Regions from separate parts of the Bacillus sp. 01N45 genome, predicted to be linked through region 1. Evidence: riboswitches for the same ligand, from Rfam matches in the RefSeq annotation. Region 1 holds a riboswitch; the other holds the start of a gene.

Region 1 (8,001 bases):
CGGAACAGCCCGATTTTGTTTCTTCCACTCTTCAATACTTTTCTCTACTCGTTTCTCTAAATCTGGATTAGACGGTGCATAGTTATTTGAACCAGATGCTTCTGCCTTATATTCAATACTAGAAACACGCCCATGAAAATAACGTGGATCTGTGAAATTTTGACCGATTAATTTAGAACCAATCACTTCATTTTTATCATTATATATTAGACTTCCATCCGCATTATCCTTCATTACCGCTTGTGCAATACCAGTTACAATAAGCGGGTATACAAGGCCGCACAACACTAAAAATGTAAAAGTAATACGGACAATCGATGATAGTATACTTTGTTTCTTCGCCATCTTTTTCCCCTCTCCCTTATATGAACAAGCCGACAATTATATCAATTACTTTAATTCCAATGAACGGTACAATAACCCCGCCAAGTCCATAAATAAGTAGGTTTCGGCTAAGTAGTGCATTCGAACTCATCGGTTTATATGCGATACCTTTCATCGCTAACGGAATGAGTAATGGAATAATAACTGCATTAAATATTAATGCTGATAAAATCGCTGACAGTGGTGATGTTAGTTTCATAATGTTTAATGCTTCCATTTGCGGAATCGCAAGTGTAAACATTGCTGGAATGATTGCAAAATATTTTGCGATATCATTCGCAATACTAAACGTCGTTAACGCACCACGCGTCATTAACAATTGCTTACCAATCCCTACAACCTCAATAATTTTTGTCGGGTTCGAATCTAAATCAATCATATTCGCTGCTTCTTTCGCAGCTGTCGTACCACTATTCATCGCTAATCCAACGTCAGCCTGCGCTAATGCCGGCGCATCATTTGTACCATCACCCGTCATCGCTACAAGTTTCCCTTTATCTTGCTCTGCTTTAATAACCGCAATTTTATCTTCTGGCTTACACTCAGCAACAAACTCATCTACCCCTGCTTCTTTTGCAATCGTTGCTGCTGTTAACGGGTTATCACCTGTACACATAACCGTTTTAATCCCCATTTGACGCAATTGCTCAAAACGCTCACGCATACCTGGCTTTACTGTATCCTTTAAATAAATTAAACCGTAAATACGATTATCCACTGCAACTACAAGTGGTGTCCCGCCCTCTTTGGAAATGGAATCTGCTTTTTGATTTACATCTTTCGGAATCGTTCCACCTTGTGACCTAACCCATTCAATTACGCTACCTACAGCACCTTTTCTCACTTTCGTTCCGTCCTGTAAATCGACACCACTCATTCTCGTTTCTGCTTTAAACGGAACAAACTCACCTTGTTCTGCAATTTCTCGATTATATGATATAGATTTCATTTTTACATATTCTATAACCGATCGACCTTCTGGTGTTTCATCTAAAACTGAACTAATCGCAGCCCATTTTCCTACTTGCTCAATCGTTTCATTTCCTACAGGAAGCAATGTATGAGCCATTCGGTTCCCGAAAGTAATCGTACCTGTTTTATCTAAAATGATTGTATTAATATCACCCGCAGCTTCTACTGCTTTACCCGACATCGCTAACACATTGAACTTTGTCACGCGATCCATCCCGGCAATACCAATTGCTGATAATAAACCACCAATTGTCGTTGGAATTAAACAAACTAACAACGCTACAAGTACAGCTGTATCAATTTGAAACCCTAAATAGTTTGTAAAAATCGGCAACGTCACAACAACGATTAAGAAAATAAGCGTTAAACTCGTTAATACTGTATTTAAAGCAATCTCATTCGGCGTTTTTTGACGAGCAGCTCCTTCTACTAACGAAATCATTTTATCAATAAATGATTCACCAGGATTACTCGTAATGACAATTGTAATCTCATCACTGACGACCATCGTCCCGCCTGTTACGGAACAAAAATCGCCGCCCGCTTCTTTTATTACAGGAGCTGATTCCCCTGTAATCGCAGATTCATCAACAGACGCTAATCCTTTAATTACTTCCCCATCACTCGGAATCATTTCTCCTTGTTTTACAATAACAACATCATCTTTTCTTAGATCAGTTGCTGAAACTTGAACAATGTCTCCATTTTCTTTTACAACATTTGCAAACACATCTTTCTTCGACTGTTTTAAAGAATCGGCTTGAGCTTTCCCCCGTCCTTCCGCTAACGCTTCTGCAAAGTTAGCAAATAAAACTGTAAATAATAGAATGAGAGAAACTGTTATATTAAACCATCCTGGTACACTACTAGAACGACTTGGAAGAAACGATAAAATGAACGTAATGATAAATCCAATTTCTACAACAAACATAATCGAATTCTTTATCATGACTTTCGGATTCAATTTCGCAAAGGATTGTTTCATCGCATGTTTCACGATATCACGATCCATCGTTTTCGCTTGTCTAACTTCATCTTCTACAGCATGTATTTGTGACTCATTTACTCTCTTTTCTTTTACTACTACCGGTCTCATCATTTACCCTCCATTACTTCAATGTAAGAAATTCTGCAATTGGGCCGAGTACTAACATCGGGAAGAATGTTAATGCACCGACAATTACAATTGTTCCGATGAAAATGCCGCCAAATAAACTATTATCCGTACGGAACGTTCCGACTGTTTCTGGTACTACCGTCTTTTCTTTCAATGAAGCTGCAACAGCTAGCATCGTAATTAAACTGAAATAGCGCCCTAAAAACATAACTAAGCCAGTTGTAATATTCCAAAACGGTGTATTATCCGCTAACCCTTCAAATCCAGATCCGTTATTCGCAGCTGACGATGTGTATTCATATACCACTTGCGTTAAACCATGGAAACCAGAATGAGAAATGGCATCCGTTCCTAAACTTGTTGAAAGAGCTAATGCTGAAAACCCTAAAATAAGCAGTGGATGAAATAGTATCGTTACCGCAATTAATTTCATTTCCTTACCTTCAATTTTCTTACCTAAAAACTCTGGTGTCCGTCCAACCATCAATCCAGATATAAAGACTGCGATAATCGCATACATAATAATGTTCACAAAACCTGCCCCAACGCCGCCGTACACTGTGTTTAACATCATATTTACGAGTGGTACTAACCCGCCAATTGGTGTTAACGTATCATGCATCGTATTAACGGCTCCTGTTTCAGCAGCTGTCGTCACTGTTGCGTATAGGGAAGAAAATACTGTTCCAAATCGTACTTCTTTTCCTTCTGTACTCCCTTGTACATGTTCGATGCCCATTCCATTTAACGCTGGATTCCCATGTAATTCAGATGTAGTAATCGTTATAAATCCTAGTAAAAACACCATGAATAGTGATACGAAAAGGATACGACCTTGTTTTTTATTTCCTACCATTCGTCCGTACGTAAATGGAAGTGCTGTTGGCAATAACATCATAAGCATCATTTGTAAAATATTACTCATTTGCCCTGGATTTTCGAAAGGATGTGTAGAGTTTGCTCCGAAAAATCCACCGCCGTTATTTCCGAGTTCCTTAATGGACACGAATGATGCAACAGGCCCACGTAATATACTTTGCTTTGCCCCATCAATTGTTTGTGCTGTAACTGCCCCGTCTAACGTTTGTGGTACACCAAGTGCGACAAAGATTAGCGCTGCAACAAACGCAATAGGAAGAAATACTCTCGTTAAAGCTCTCGTAAAATCAACGAAAAAGTTACCGAGTTCCTTCCCAGCAAGCCCTCTTATAAACGCCATTACAAGTGCTAAAGTCGTTGCTGGTGCTGCAAACATTAAAAATGTAATTCCGATTAATTGTGATAAATAAGATAAACCATTTTCACCGCTATAATGCTGTAAGTTTGTATCAGCCATAAAACTAATTGCTGTATTAAAAGCAAGCGTAGGCTCCATCCCTTCAATATGCGCTGGATTTAATGGCAATACTCCTTGTAGTCTGAAAATGAAATATACGACAACAATCATAAATCCATTTAATAAAACTAATGACAATGCGTACTGTTTCCACGTTTGATTGTATTCTTTTACACCCGTAATTTTAAAAATAAGTTTTTCAAAAGGCCCGAATACTTTATCTAACTTTTTACTACCTTGAAAGGCTTTCTCTAAATAAATCCCCATTGGCTTTGCCACAAGAATAAACAACAGCATTGTAATAACAACTGCGACCCAAATCATAATGAATGATTCCCCCTAATTAAAACTTTTCTGGATTTAATAATGCATACACTAAGTACACAGTAATTGCTGCAACAATAACCGATAAGGCAACCGTCATGATTGCTCCCCTTCTTTCACAACTTTATCTGACCAACTTGCAAGACTTACCATCGATGCGACTAACACAACAAAAATCCCGATCATTACAACATCTAACATAGCTACCCCTCTCCCTACTGTAAAAATTTACCATTAAATTATTAAAAAAAGAACACTAAGCTCTACTTAGTGTTCGAAATGAACAACACAAAGTAAACCTCCTCTCTAAACGCTTACGAGGTTAGCTGTCGGATTCGGGCCTAAAGAGTAGCCCTACTTTCAAAACTGAAAGATTCACCCCAAGTGACGATGCACAAAATTGGTTCCCCCGCTCCATTTCTGGAACTCAGCGATTTTAGGTTTTTTTGGAAATTTTATGAATGATTTATGAGAGTAAATATACTCCTCTATATTTAACTTGTAAAGAGTCAAATTACTTAAAATAAGAAAATATCCATCTATTTAAACGCTTACATTGAGTGTTATTAATATTATTTCATCTGTTTTCTCGTCTTTTCTTTCTTTTTCACAGAAATGATCTTTTAAATACGAAACAAAAAGAGCGAATGACATGAAGTGCATAGCTTGTTGCACTTAGCATTCGCTCTTTTTTTCACTATTTATTCTCCACGCAAAAACGCGCGCAAATTTCTCCCACGAATATAAACTTGTGACAATTCTGCATGTAGCTGCTCATATTCGATAACATCTGTTTTTAAATATAAAGCATCTTTCGATGGCAATATGATATAGGGCCTCGGAAAAATGGGATCAAGCACCACCAATTCTTGAACTCGTTCTACTGATACCGCCCAACGATTCGCTATATCTCCTAGTAACAACACCTTCATCTTTTTCCCCCGCCCTATTCAAAAAATAAAAAAGAAATATTATCACAATTCGTAAACACGACAAATGTAGCTCCAATTGTTTCATAGAGCCTCGTTGGATATCGTTTATTCTTTGTAACAACAGTAATAGGTGCTTGAAAAGAAAAGCGAATGTGTTCTGTGAAGAAACTAATGATTGGAAGCTCATCCCCTAGTAAAATCACCTTCTTAATACACTCACAAATACTAGTAAAATCTTGTGCCTTACTACAGCTATAAGTCCAATCAAACCCACAATTCCTAACTTCAGCAGCTATCTCTTCATTTGCTGTAAAAATAATTAACTCATGTTGAAATGCTACTAAATCTCTTAAACTATTTACCTTGCTTTCTTCCCCAACACAAATAAGTGTTAATTCCATATACCTCATCCTCCTTAGCATAAAAGAACTCAAACATAGATTGATATTCCCCTATACTAATCAGATCGATGAAGTGATGTATCCATCATGGCACCGTCCTCTCTCAAGACGCTTACGAAGTTAGCTGTCGGATTCGGACTTTGAGAGTAGCCCTACTTTCAAAATTGAAAGATTCACCCCTAGTGACACTGCACAAATTGGTTCCTCCGCTCCATATAATTGGACTCAGCGTATTACAAAAAATATATTCTGGCTGATATATTACTCCTGTAGTTGGAAAAAGTAAACAGAAAAAAAGCCAGTTACAAAACTGACTTTCCACTTACTTATACACGCGTTTTATTCACTTTATATGCAAAATGATTCGTCGGTCCATGACCACTTCCAATATGCAGCGGCTCTTCAATTGCTATACTAATAAATTGTTTTGCTTCTTGAACTGCCTCTTCAATTGAGTATCCTTTAGCAAGCCCTGCTGTAACCGCTGAAGCAAATGTACACCCGCTTCCATGCGTTTGCTTTGAAGGAATTCTTTCACTTTTAAATTCGATAAACTGCTCACCATTAAAGAGTAAATCAACTACTTCATTACCTTGATACTCTGCATGTCCGCCCTTCATAAGCACATATTTTGCACCCAATTCATGCAGTACTTTCGCAGCTTCCTTACTATCTTCAATATTATGAATCTCCATTCCAGTTAACACTTCTGCTTCAGGTACGTTCGGTGTTACAACCGTTGCTACTGGTAATAAATATTCTTTTAATGCTTGTACTGCTTCTTGTTGTAATAATGATGCACCGCCCTTAGCAATCATAACAGGATCTAGTACAATATTATTCCAGCCAAATTTATTAATATGTTCTGCTACAATTTGAATAATTTCACTGCTAAATAACATTCCTAGTTTCACAGCATCTGGTGTTAAATCCGTACCAATTGAATTCAACTGTTCCGTAATACCTTCTAACGAAACTGGATATACCCCTTGAACGCCAAGCGTGTTTTGAGCAGTAATTGCCGTAATAGCCGTCATCCCATACACACCAAGCTCTTGGAATGTTTTTAAATCTGCTTGAATGCCGGCACCGCCGCCACTATCAGATCCTGCAATTGTTAAAGCTTTATTTACTTTCATCCCACTCATCCTTTTCTATCCAAAATAGCGATGATAAATTGTTTTTGCTTCGCTTATATCTTTCGTTCCATGTACAAGTACACGACCATCTTTAAAAGCAACTAATCTCTTTTCTTCCACAGAAAATGATAATAAATATGGATTTACATTTAAATCATGCACACGATCATTCAGCAGCTCTTTGTATCGTTCAAAATCCATTTCCTCTTTATGAGGTGGTCTAATTTGAACTGTATTTCTCCCGCATAAAACTGCTGTTTTCGATGTGTTTTCTTTATTTAAATACGGGTATATCGCATTCTCTCCGCACGAAGGACAATTATGCTTACGAAGCTTTTGCACATTCATACATGAATATTCATTCTTCCACACATCAAACGACACAAGTCCATCTCGAAGTGATTCATAATCTTCCACTAACAATTTAAGAGCTTCCGTTACTTGATGAGAAACGACGAGAGATACAGCAGGTGATATAATGCCCGCTGTATCACATGTCGCCCCGCCCAGCGGAATCGATTGTAATAAACAAGATAAACATGGCGTTTTACTAGGAAGAATTGTGTAAGAAAGGCCGTAACTCCCTACACATGCTCCGTAAACCCATGGAATGGAATGTTTTTGCGCTATATCATTCACAATAAAACGCGTTTCGAAATTATCAGTTGCATCAATAATTACGTCAACCTTTGTAACGAGTTCTTCTAATTCCTCAGCTGTTACATCTTGAACGAGAGCCTCTACTCTTACTTCACGATTGATCTCTGCTAGACGTTTTTTTGCCGCTACAGCCTTTGGAAGATTATTTTCCACATCACTCTCTGCGTACAATTGTTGCCTTTGTAAATTACTCCAATCGACATAATCTCGGTCAACAATCGTTACTGTGCCAACACCTGCTCTTACAAACATCTCTGCATTTGCACTACCTAATGCACCTGCACCGATAATGAGTACATGCTTTTCTCTTATCTTTCGTTGCCCCTCTTCTCCAATTGGAGAAAATAATTCTTGGCGAGAATATCGATTATTCAACTACGCTCATTCCTTCTAAAGGACTGCTTGCTGTTGCACAACGTTTACGTGCAATACGACCTGCTTCAAATCCTAATCGTCCTGCTTCAATACTTAATTTCATTGCTTGTGCCATTTTTATTGGATCTTTTGCTCCCGATACAGCAGTATTTAATAACACACCATCCGCTCCTAATTCCATCGCAAATGCCGCATCAGCCGGGCTACCAATACCAGCGTCAACGATAACTGGCACTGTCGCTTGTTCAATAATGAAACTTAAATTTAACGGATTTACAATACCAAGTCCTGAACCGATTGGTGATGCTCCTGGCATAATTGCATGCACACCTAGTTCTTGTAATTTACGTGCTAATACAAC
Region 2 (8,001 bases), on a different contig from region 1:
CATTTTATTATTCTATTTTCTTGCATATAGTTTGAGATGGTTAAAATAGAGAACGTTCTCACCGCGATCCATGTACGAACCACCTCTCCCAACTTTTATTGCTACAGTACTTACTTATTGTTATAAAACATTTCATATGTGATTAGTATGAATAATATTGTATAAAATTTCTATTTTATAGCCATTCTCACATTCACACAGTGAATATATTACATAAAAATATTATTCATTTTAAACTAAATAACGTACGTAAATATGAAATTCCGTTTTGTTTTCATGTAAGTTTTGTACTGTAAGGTCATTTAAACACAGCTATTTATATAACGTAAAGAAGTATTTTCATTCCCTTTATTTTCAAGCTTTCCTGTCCTTATTTCAAAATATAATCCACTTCACTTTTTCAATTGAAATATCCATATATCACAACAAAAACCTCTACTTATTCATAGATACAAAAATTATATTGATATATCTTCCAGACCCGTATGCAATTATGCATAGTGTATACACAAAAAGGATAGCTTCACTTTCGTAAAGCTATCCTTAAAAAATCTTCTTACTTTTTCAAATGATATGGAACTGTCGTAATAACAACATTTCGTTTATAGAGTAAATACGCACGAATGAGTAAACTAGACTGATTATGAAGAATGTTATGCCAACCTTTTTTCGGAATGAACTGTGGTATAACTACAGTAACTCGGTAATTTGACTCACTCGCTTTATATTGTACTGTATCAATAAACTTTGTTAGTGGCTGAATAATACTTCTATAATGAGAATGTAAGGTAACAAGCCTTACTTCAGGTTGCCACTTCTTCCATTTCTCTTCAAATTTCTTTTCCTCTTCTCTGTCAAAAGCAACATATACAGCAATAACTTGATCTGCTGAAAGAGCCTTCGCATAGTTCAATGAATTTTCTACTACATGCGTCATACCAGCTACAGGAACAACAATTACATTTCCCTCAATTGGAACAAGTGGCTCACAAGTTTTTAAACTTAATTGATCACCCACTGCATCGTAATGCTTCTTAATTCTATGGAACAAGAAGATGATGGCAGGTAAGAAAATAAGGATTGACCAAACTTGTGCGAACTTAGTTAAAAAGAACATACTCATTACAATAAAACTAATGACTGCACCAATTAAATTGACCGTTAATCTCAAAGCCCATCCTTCAGGTTTTTCACGAAGCCATTTTAATACCATCCCCGTTTGAGAGAGTGTAAACGGAATAAATACGCCTACTGCATATAACGGAATTAAATGTTCTGTTTGCCCTTGGAAAGCTACAATTAAAATAATCGAAGCAATTCCAAGTATAATAATACCGTTTGAGTAACCTAGGCGGTCTCCTCTAATCGTAAACATTCTCGGTATGAATTTGTCTTTTGCAAGGTTAACTGCTAATAGCGGGAATGCAGAATACCCTGTGTTAGCAGCAAGAATTAATATTAAAGCAGTTGTACCCTGTATAAAATAGTACATGAAATTACGTCCAAAAGTTTGTTCAGCAATTTGTGAAACAACTGTTACTTCCTTACTTGGATTAATTCCGTAATAATAAGCTAAGAAAACAATTCCTGAAAATAAAACTGCAAGTAATGCACCCATTGCGAGCAATGTTTTCGCTGCATTGTTAGGTGCAGGATCCTTAAAGTTTGGAATTGCGTTAGATATTGCCTCAACACCCGTTAAAGCAGAGCTTCCTGAAGCAAATGCTCGTAACAGTAAAAACAAACTAATTCCTGCAACTGGTGTTCCAATCGGTGAATGTAATGTCGGTGAAACTTGACCAGTTATAATATTATAAATACCTACACCAATTAATATAAATAGTGCTAAAACGAATAAATAAACAGGATATGCTAAAACGGAAGCTGATTCCGTTACCCCTCTTAAATTTAAAATAGTAATCAATATAACAAATATAATCGCAATGATTACATTATGTGCATGTAAACTAGGGAAAGCTGATGTAAGCGCATCTGTACCTGCTGATACACTTACTGCAACAGTTAAAATATAATCGACTAATAAAGATCCTCCAGCTATTAGCCCTGGATTCATCCCTAAATTTTCTTTTGATACTACGTATGCGCCCCCGCCGTGCGGATAAGCAAAAATAATTTGTCGATAAGATAAAATAAGGGCTGTCAATAATACTAATACCCCAACAGCGATAGGAATAGAATACCAATAAGCTACTGCTCCTAGGCCTGCTAGTGCGATTAATATTTGCTCTGGTCCGTATGCGACCGATGACAATGCGTCAGAAGATAAAATAGCTAACGCCTTCGTTTTATTAAGCTTTTGCTCTCCTAACTCAGTTGATTTTAACGGCCTTCCAATTAAAAACCTTTTGATTGATGAAACCACTGCTGTCCACTCTCCAATAATTTTGTACGAACTTTTCTGCTAGTTACAGCGGGTAAACGATTTCTTCAGAAAACAAAAAATGTCTACAAGCCATAACGAAATAGACTTGTAGACATTATTTTTTTTGTCGCACAAGCTCCACCTTCCTTCTCAATATAACGCTTACGAGGTTAGCTGTCGGATTCGGGCCTATGAGTAGCCCTACCTTTTTCAAGGATTCACCCCATTGGATTAAGTACTAATCCATAAGAACGGGTCCCCCGCACCATGCGGTTTCAGCGATTTAGAAAATTGAAACTGTGGATTATAATACTCCTTTATTTTCAAAATGTAAACAAAAATTTTTAAAAAGAAAAAATTTAAATGATTGCGCATAATCCGCTGGTAAATATACATAATGAATACTAAAAAATCGATAAAGGAGACTCATATGTCTAAAGAAAAGAAGCCTATTTTTTCCGATTCCTATTTAGATGCATTAGCAAATGAAATTAATCAATTATACGGTAAACGTGAACAGGAAATAAATTTGACAGATAGAACGAAAAGAAATAAATAATTTGTCATAAAAAAGAAAGCAATACACTTATATATTGCTTTCTTTTTTATTTTTTCATACATCCAATTGTATTGCTGATCTGTTAAAGGTCATTTCTTCATACACTTTCAAATTTTGATATACTGCCCCTAATAATGGTGCTTCTATAGAAAATTGTTCCGCTACATCTAGTAAGTATCCTTGTATGTGCTCGCCTTCAACGAACGAACCTTTTTCCATATCACGCTGCATCGATGACTTCATATCATACGAAATTTTATCAATTTTTTTCATATGTTCTTGGGCAATTCCATCCTTAACTGGAGCTTTCATAGATCTCATGATTTGCACACATTCTTCAAATAAGTTTTGGATAAAATCGCGTCCACCTTCACTTTCGCGAATCGGTCCTATCGCTGCACGCATTAATGTCGTCACACCCGACATTACAGTAATAAATAAATATTTATGCCACATATCTTGCATAATATTTTCACTTAAAACAAAACTAGATTTCGTACCTGCAAATGCTTTAGAAATATGCTTTATTCTCTCTGAATCTTGAGACTTCATTTCTCCAAATACAAGTCTGTTGGCAACACTCGTTTGTACAATCTCTCCTTGATCGTTTAACGTCGTCTCGATAAAGCATAAACCGCCAATTACTTTTTCCACGCCGAATTCCTTTTGTAATAGTGATAAATGAGCAATACCATTTAACAATGGAATGATGACAGTATTTTCACCTACAAACGGCTTCAAATCTTGAATCGCCTCGTTTAAGTGATACGCTTTTGTTGAAAATAAAATAACGTCAAACGGAGAAGTTCGATCTTCTTTCGTTATTAATTTCGGTTGGAAGGAAAAATCCCCGTTAACACTACGAATAACAAGTCCCCTTTCCTCTAATTGCTGTTTTCTTTTACTGCGGACAAGAAACGTAACATCTTCTCCTTTTTCGACTAATCGACCTCCAAAAAAGCCTCCGACGCCACCAGCTCCTAATACTAAAATACGCATACAACATCCCCCTTTTCAAAATACAATTTTATAACATTTAATATACATAACATTATACATGTCCCCTACTAAATAAGCTGAATTTTCATTCTTAATCGAGTATAAAACAGTGGTTATTTTCAAATAAATTTGGGTATGTTGTTTTTATAGCATATATGGAAAGGAAACAATGTAAATGGAGGCAATACAAACAATCGAGGAAAAAGATGTGACAACAGCTATATTTCAATTTATATTCCCGTTTTCTTTTAAAACTGGATATGAACAAAATATGTTCCCTTTCTTACAGAAAAATGATTTCCGTCCTTTTCGACTCGATCATCTTGAAAATGAAAATACATACTACGGAAAGTTTCAAGTTTCACATCAAAATATGGAAGCATACTATCTTTCATTTACAAATAAAATTCTATTTCCTCACTCAGAGCATCAAAAAGGATTACAACGCTATTCTAAAGACCTTAACTTAACTGGACATTTAACAACAAATTTGATTTCTGTTCCATTCAAGATTCATTCTATTGATGTAACACTTTGCCCTTATGAGCTTGGCTTCTTAACAATTCGGACAGAAGTAGAAACCGCTCCAAACATGACATTATCAGAAGCAATCGAATTCGCCGCCCGCTTCCGTGTACTTGAGACTAAAAATGATACAAACGAGACTATTTGTATTGAATGTAACGGAAAACAATACTCACAAGTGGAAAAACTTATATTCGGTGATTTATTTCATGGTGTAACAGACTTCTTTGAGAAAAAGAGATTGCGGAGCTCTTACTTTCAAACCTTTCCTTTCTTTGAAGACCAAAGAATGTATGTACAAACTTTATTATCCGTGAATAAAGAGTCAGACCTTCATATAATCGATGTATACCGAACTTCCAGTCTTTCCGGATTAACAGACGATGGCAATCCGTATATTAGCGCAAATAACATCCCTTATATTCAAGATTATTTAACAAAACATTCTTATCAAAGATGGGCTCCTAATCGCTACTTTGTTATGGAAGAACATATTTTTACATGTATAACAAATGAAGGTGAGCAAGCAATCGCTAAACTTGCTAGTCAAATGTACGGGGAGTTTTATTACGCTTTGTTATTAAATCTATTTCATAAAGTTGTTTTATTAAAAATGGCAAACGCTTATGCTGAACTTAACATTGAACAAGATACAAATGAAATAGAGAAATTAATTTATTCAATCAATTCATTTACAGCAAATTACTTCTCTTTAGAGTTAGTATCCCAATCACAGAGTGAAGATATTTTCTTCCGCTTAAGAAATCTATTTAACATTGAAGTACTATACTCGAATGCAAAACAAAATCTTGATAGTTTGTTTAAATATCAAGAAAATGTCGCTTCTAAAAAAGATAGCCTTTTACTATTAATTTTAACGCTCTACTCTGTAGTAGGCCAAATGTTAGGGTTTACTATGATTGATCTTTTAAGAAACACCGATTCAAACAAAATCTCGTCTCCACTTGAATTTTTCGCGCTTTTAATAGCAATTAGCGGCATAGTCATTTCACTTATTTTAGGTGCGCAAAGTTTATACCAATGGAGTCTACAACATAAACGAAGAAAATCATGGGTAAAACAAACTGTACTTTCTGCTGTTAAAGAGAAAGATGATAGGAAGTAAAGAAAGTTATTTTCAAATTACAAATATGTGGTACGCTTCAGTAAATGAAATTTTTATCAGCGATTTTTCGAATATATCGGCGCAACTCAAATTATATCAGCGATTTTTAAGATATATCGACTTACCGACAAAAACTGATAAAAAACACATAGTAAAAAAAGTACTCCAAAATAAAATTTGGAGTACTTTTTTATTACAATAATTTAGCTTACTTCCCTGCTTCGATTTTCTCTAATGCAGCAGCTACTTGCTCTTCAGTTAATTCGTGTTGAACGATATAACGATTACGTGGGTGTACACGACATTCATGAGAACATGCACGTAAATGTTTCGCTTCGTTTTCTTCAGAACATAAAATTTTCTTATTACATTCTGGATTTGCACAGTTTACATAGCGCTCACAAGGTTCACCTGTAAAGTGGTCTTTACCAACGATAACATGCTCTTTTTGGTTTACTGGTACAGAGATACGCTCATCGAACACGTAACATTGTCCATCCCAAAGCTCACCTTGTACTTCTGGGTCTTTTCCGTACGTTACAATACCGCCGTGAAGCTGACCTACATCTTCGTAACCTTCACGAACTAACCAACCAGAAAACTTCTCACAACGAATTCCGCCTGTACAGTATGTTAAAATCTTTTTACCTTCAAGTGTTTCTTTGTTTTCTCTAATCCAATCTGGCAACTCACGGAATGATTCAATATCCGGTTTAATCGCACCTTTAAAGTGACCTAGATCAAACTCATAATCATTTCGTGCATCAATGATAACTGTATCTTCTTGTTTCATTGCCTCATAGAATTCTGTTGGCTCTAAATATTTACCAGTTATTTCTTTCGGATTAATGTCGTCTTCTAGACGAAGTGTAACTAACTCTGGACGAGGGCGTACGTGCATTTTCTTAAATGCATGTTCATCTGCCTCATCAATTTTAAAAACGATTCCAGCAAAACGTGGATCATTGTTCATTGCTTCCATGTATTTCTCTGTTTGCTCAACAGTTCCAGAACAAGTTCCGTTAATTCCTTCTGTCGCTACAAGAATTCTTCCTTTTAACTCAAGTGATTTACAAAATTCTAAATGCTGTTCAGCAAATTCTTCTGGATTTTCAATTGTTGTGTACATGTAATATAGTAATACTCTATATGGTTTTGTAGTTGCCAATTTATTTCTACCACCTATCTAAATTTTAAAATCATGTATAAGTTAACGTTCATATCAAAACATATATAATAAGAAAATACATACTAAATTGTACTTAGCCTATTTTCTTCTATTTACAATTTTTTCTATAAGTTAACGAAAATAAAAACAAGATTACATCACAAAACACTATGGTTATGTTGTAATCCCAATATATTATATATCATACAATTTCATTTCCATCAATTAATATGCTGTAATATAGGCTCTATGTTCACATAAATTTCAAAATTAGCCCTTTAATTCATTATGTTTCCCCATGTAATCACACCATAAACTCCCATTTTTTTATAACACAACACCATCCATTGCAGCAAGGCATATAATTTGCACTAAGGAAACATTTGTGTTCAAATAAAAATATCATCTGATACATTTAAATGTATTGAAATAAACAATAAGAATACTTACAATAATTTCATCAAGTTAACATTTCAAAGGGGAAAACTACTATGAATAAAGATATATCAAAAGATGAACAAGTCCCTTCTCAAAGTACAACTGTTCAATCAGCACACTTAGCTTTAAGTGGAGAAACGAAAGGGTGGAAAAGACTGTTACCGTTTTTAGGACCCGCTTTTATCGCATCCGTAGCTTATATTGACCCTGGTAACTTTGCTACAAATATCGCAGCTGGTTCACAATATGGATATTTACTATTATGGGTTATATTCGCGTCTAACTTAATGGCAGTATTAATTCAAACTTTATCAGCTAAATTAGGAATTGCTACGGGAAATAATTTACCTGAAATTGCTCGCGAACACTTTCCAAAACCTGTGTCTATTGGCTTATGGATTCAAGGTGAACTCGTTATTATGGCTACAGATTTAGCGGAATTTATCGGGGCAGCACTCGGATTGTATTTATTATTTGGAATTCCGATGTTACCAGCTGCTTTAATTACAGCAGTCGGATCATTTATTATTCTTGAGTTTCAACGCAGAGGATTTCGCCCACTAGAAGCTATTATTACAGGGATGATTTTTATCGTAGTAATAGCATTTGGGATTCAAGTTTTTTATGCAAAACCAGAATTAAGTCCCCTTCTTTCAGGACTATTTATTCCAAAATTCCAAGGTGTAGACAGTATATTACTTGCAGCAGGGATATTAGGTGCGACAGTTATGCCACATGCAATCTATTTACATTCTGCATTGACACAACGCCGCGTGGTCGGAACAACTGATGAACAAAAGAAA

What was found. Region 1 has a riboswitch for cyclic di-AMP ahead of AC1DMU_RS18725 (hypothetical protein). Riboswitches for the same ligand answer to the same signal wherever they lie in the genome.
Region 2: another riboswitch for cyclic di-AMP. It lies ahead of AC1DMU_RS14415 (APC family permease); the one in region 1 lies ahead of AC1DMU_RS18725 (hypothetical protein).

Annotation. Positions count from the first base shown of each region.
Region 1 covers NZ_JBFTQW010000007.1:292,191-300,191, forward strand. Annotated here, with positions in the region: gene kdpC (K(+)-transporting ATPase subunit C) at 1-345, opposite strand, end outside; gene kdpB (potassium-transporting ATPase subunit KdpB) at 362-2,452, opposite strand; gene kdpA (potassium-transporting ATPase subunit KdpA) at 2,466-4,133, opposite strand; gene kdpF (K(+)-transporting ATPase subunit F) at 4,153-4,233, opposite strand; gene AC1DMU_RS18715 (SipW-dependent-type signal peptide-containing protein) at 4,230-4,334, opposite strand; cyclic di-AMP (ydaO/yuaA leader) riboswitch at 4,431-4,576, opposite strand; gene AC1DMU_RS18720 (hypothetical protein) at 4,835-5,065, opposite strand; gene AC1DMU_RS18725 (hypothetical protein) at 5,080-5,466, opposite strand; cyclic di-AMP (ydaO/yuaA leader) riboswitch at 5,560-5,707, opposite strand; gene thiD (bifunctional hydroxymethylpyrimidine kinase/phosphomethylpyrimidine kinase) at 5,793-6,614, opposite strand; gene thiF (thiazole biosynthesis adenylyltransferase ThiF) at 6,621-7,640, opposite strand; gene thiG (thiazole synthase) at 7,633-8,001, opposite strand, start outside.
Region 2 covers NZ_JBFTQW010000005.1:294,640-302,640, forward strand. Annotated here, with positions in the region: gene AC1DMU_RS14415 (APC family permease) at 557-2,383, opposite strand; cyclic di-AMP (ydaO/yuaA leader) riboswitch at 2,528-2,674, opposite strand; gene AC1DMU_RS14420 (hypothetical protein) at 2,814-2,942, shown strand; gene panE (2-dehydropantoate 2-reductase) at 2,997-3,941, opposite strand; gene AC1DMU_RS14430 (hypothetical protein) at 4,117-5,592, shown strand; gene trhO (oxygen-dependent tRNA uridine(34) hydroxylase TrhO) at 5,801-6,760, opposite strand; gene AC1DMU_RS14440 (Nramp family divalent metal transporter) at 7,252-8,001, shown strand, end outside.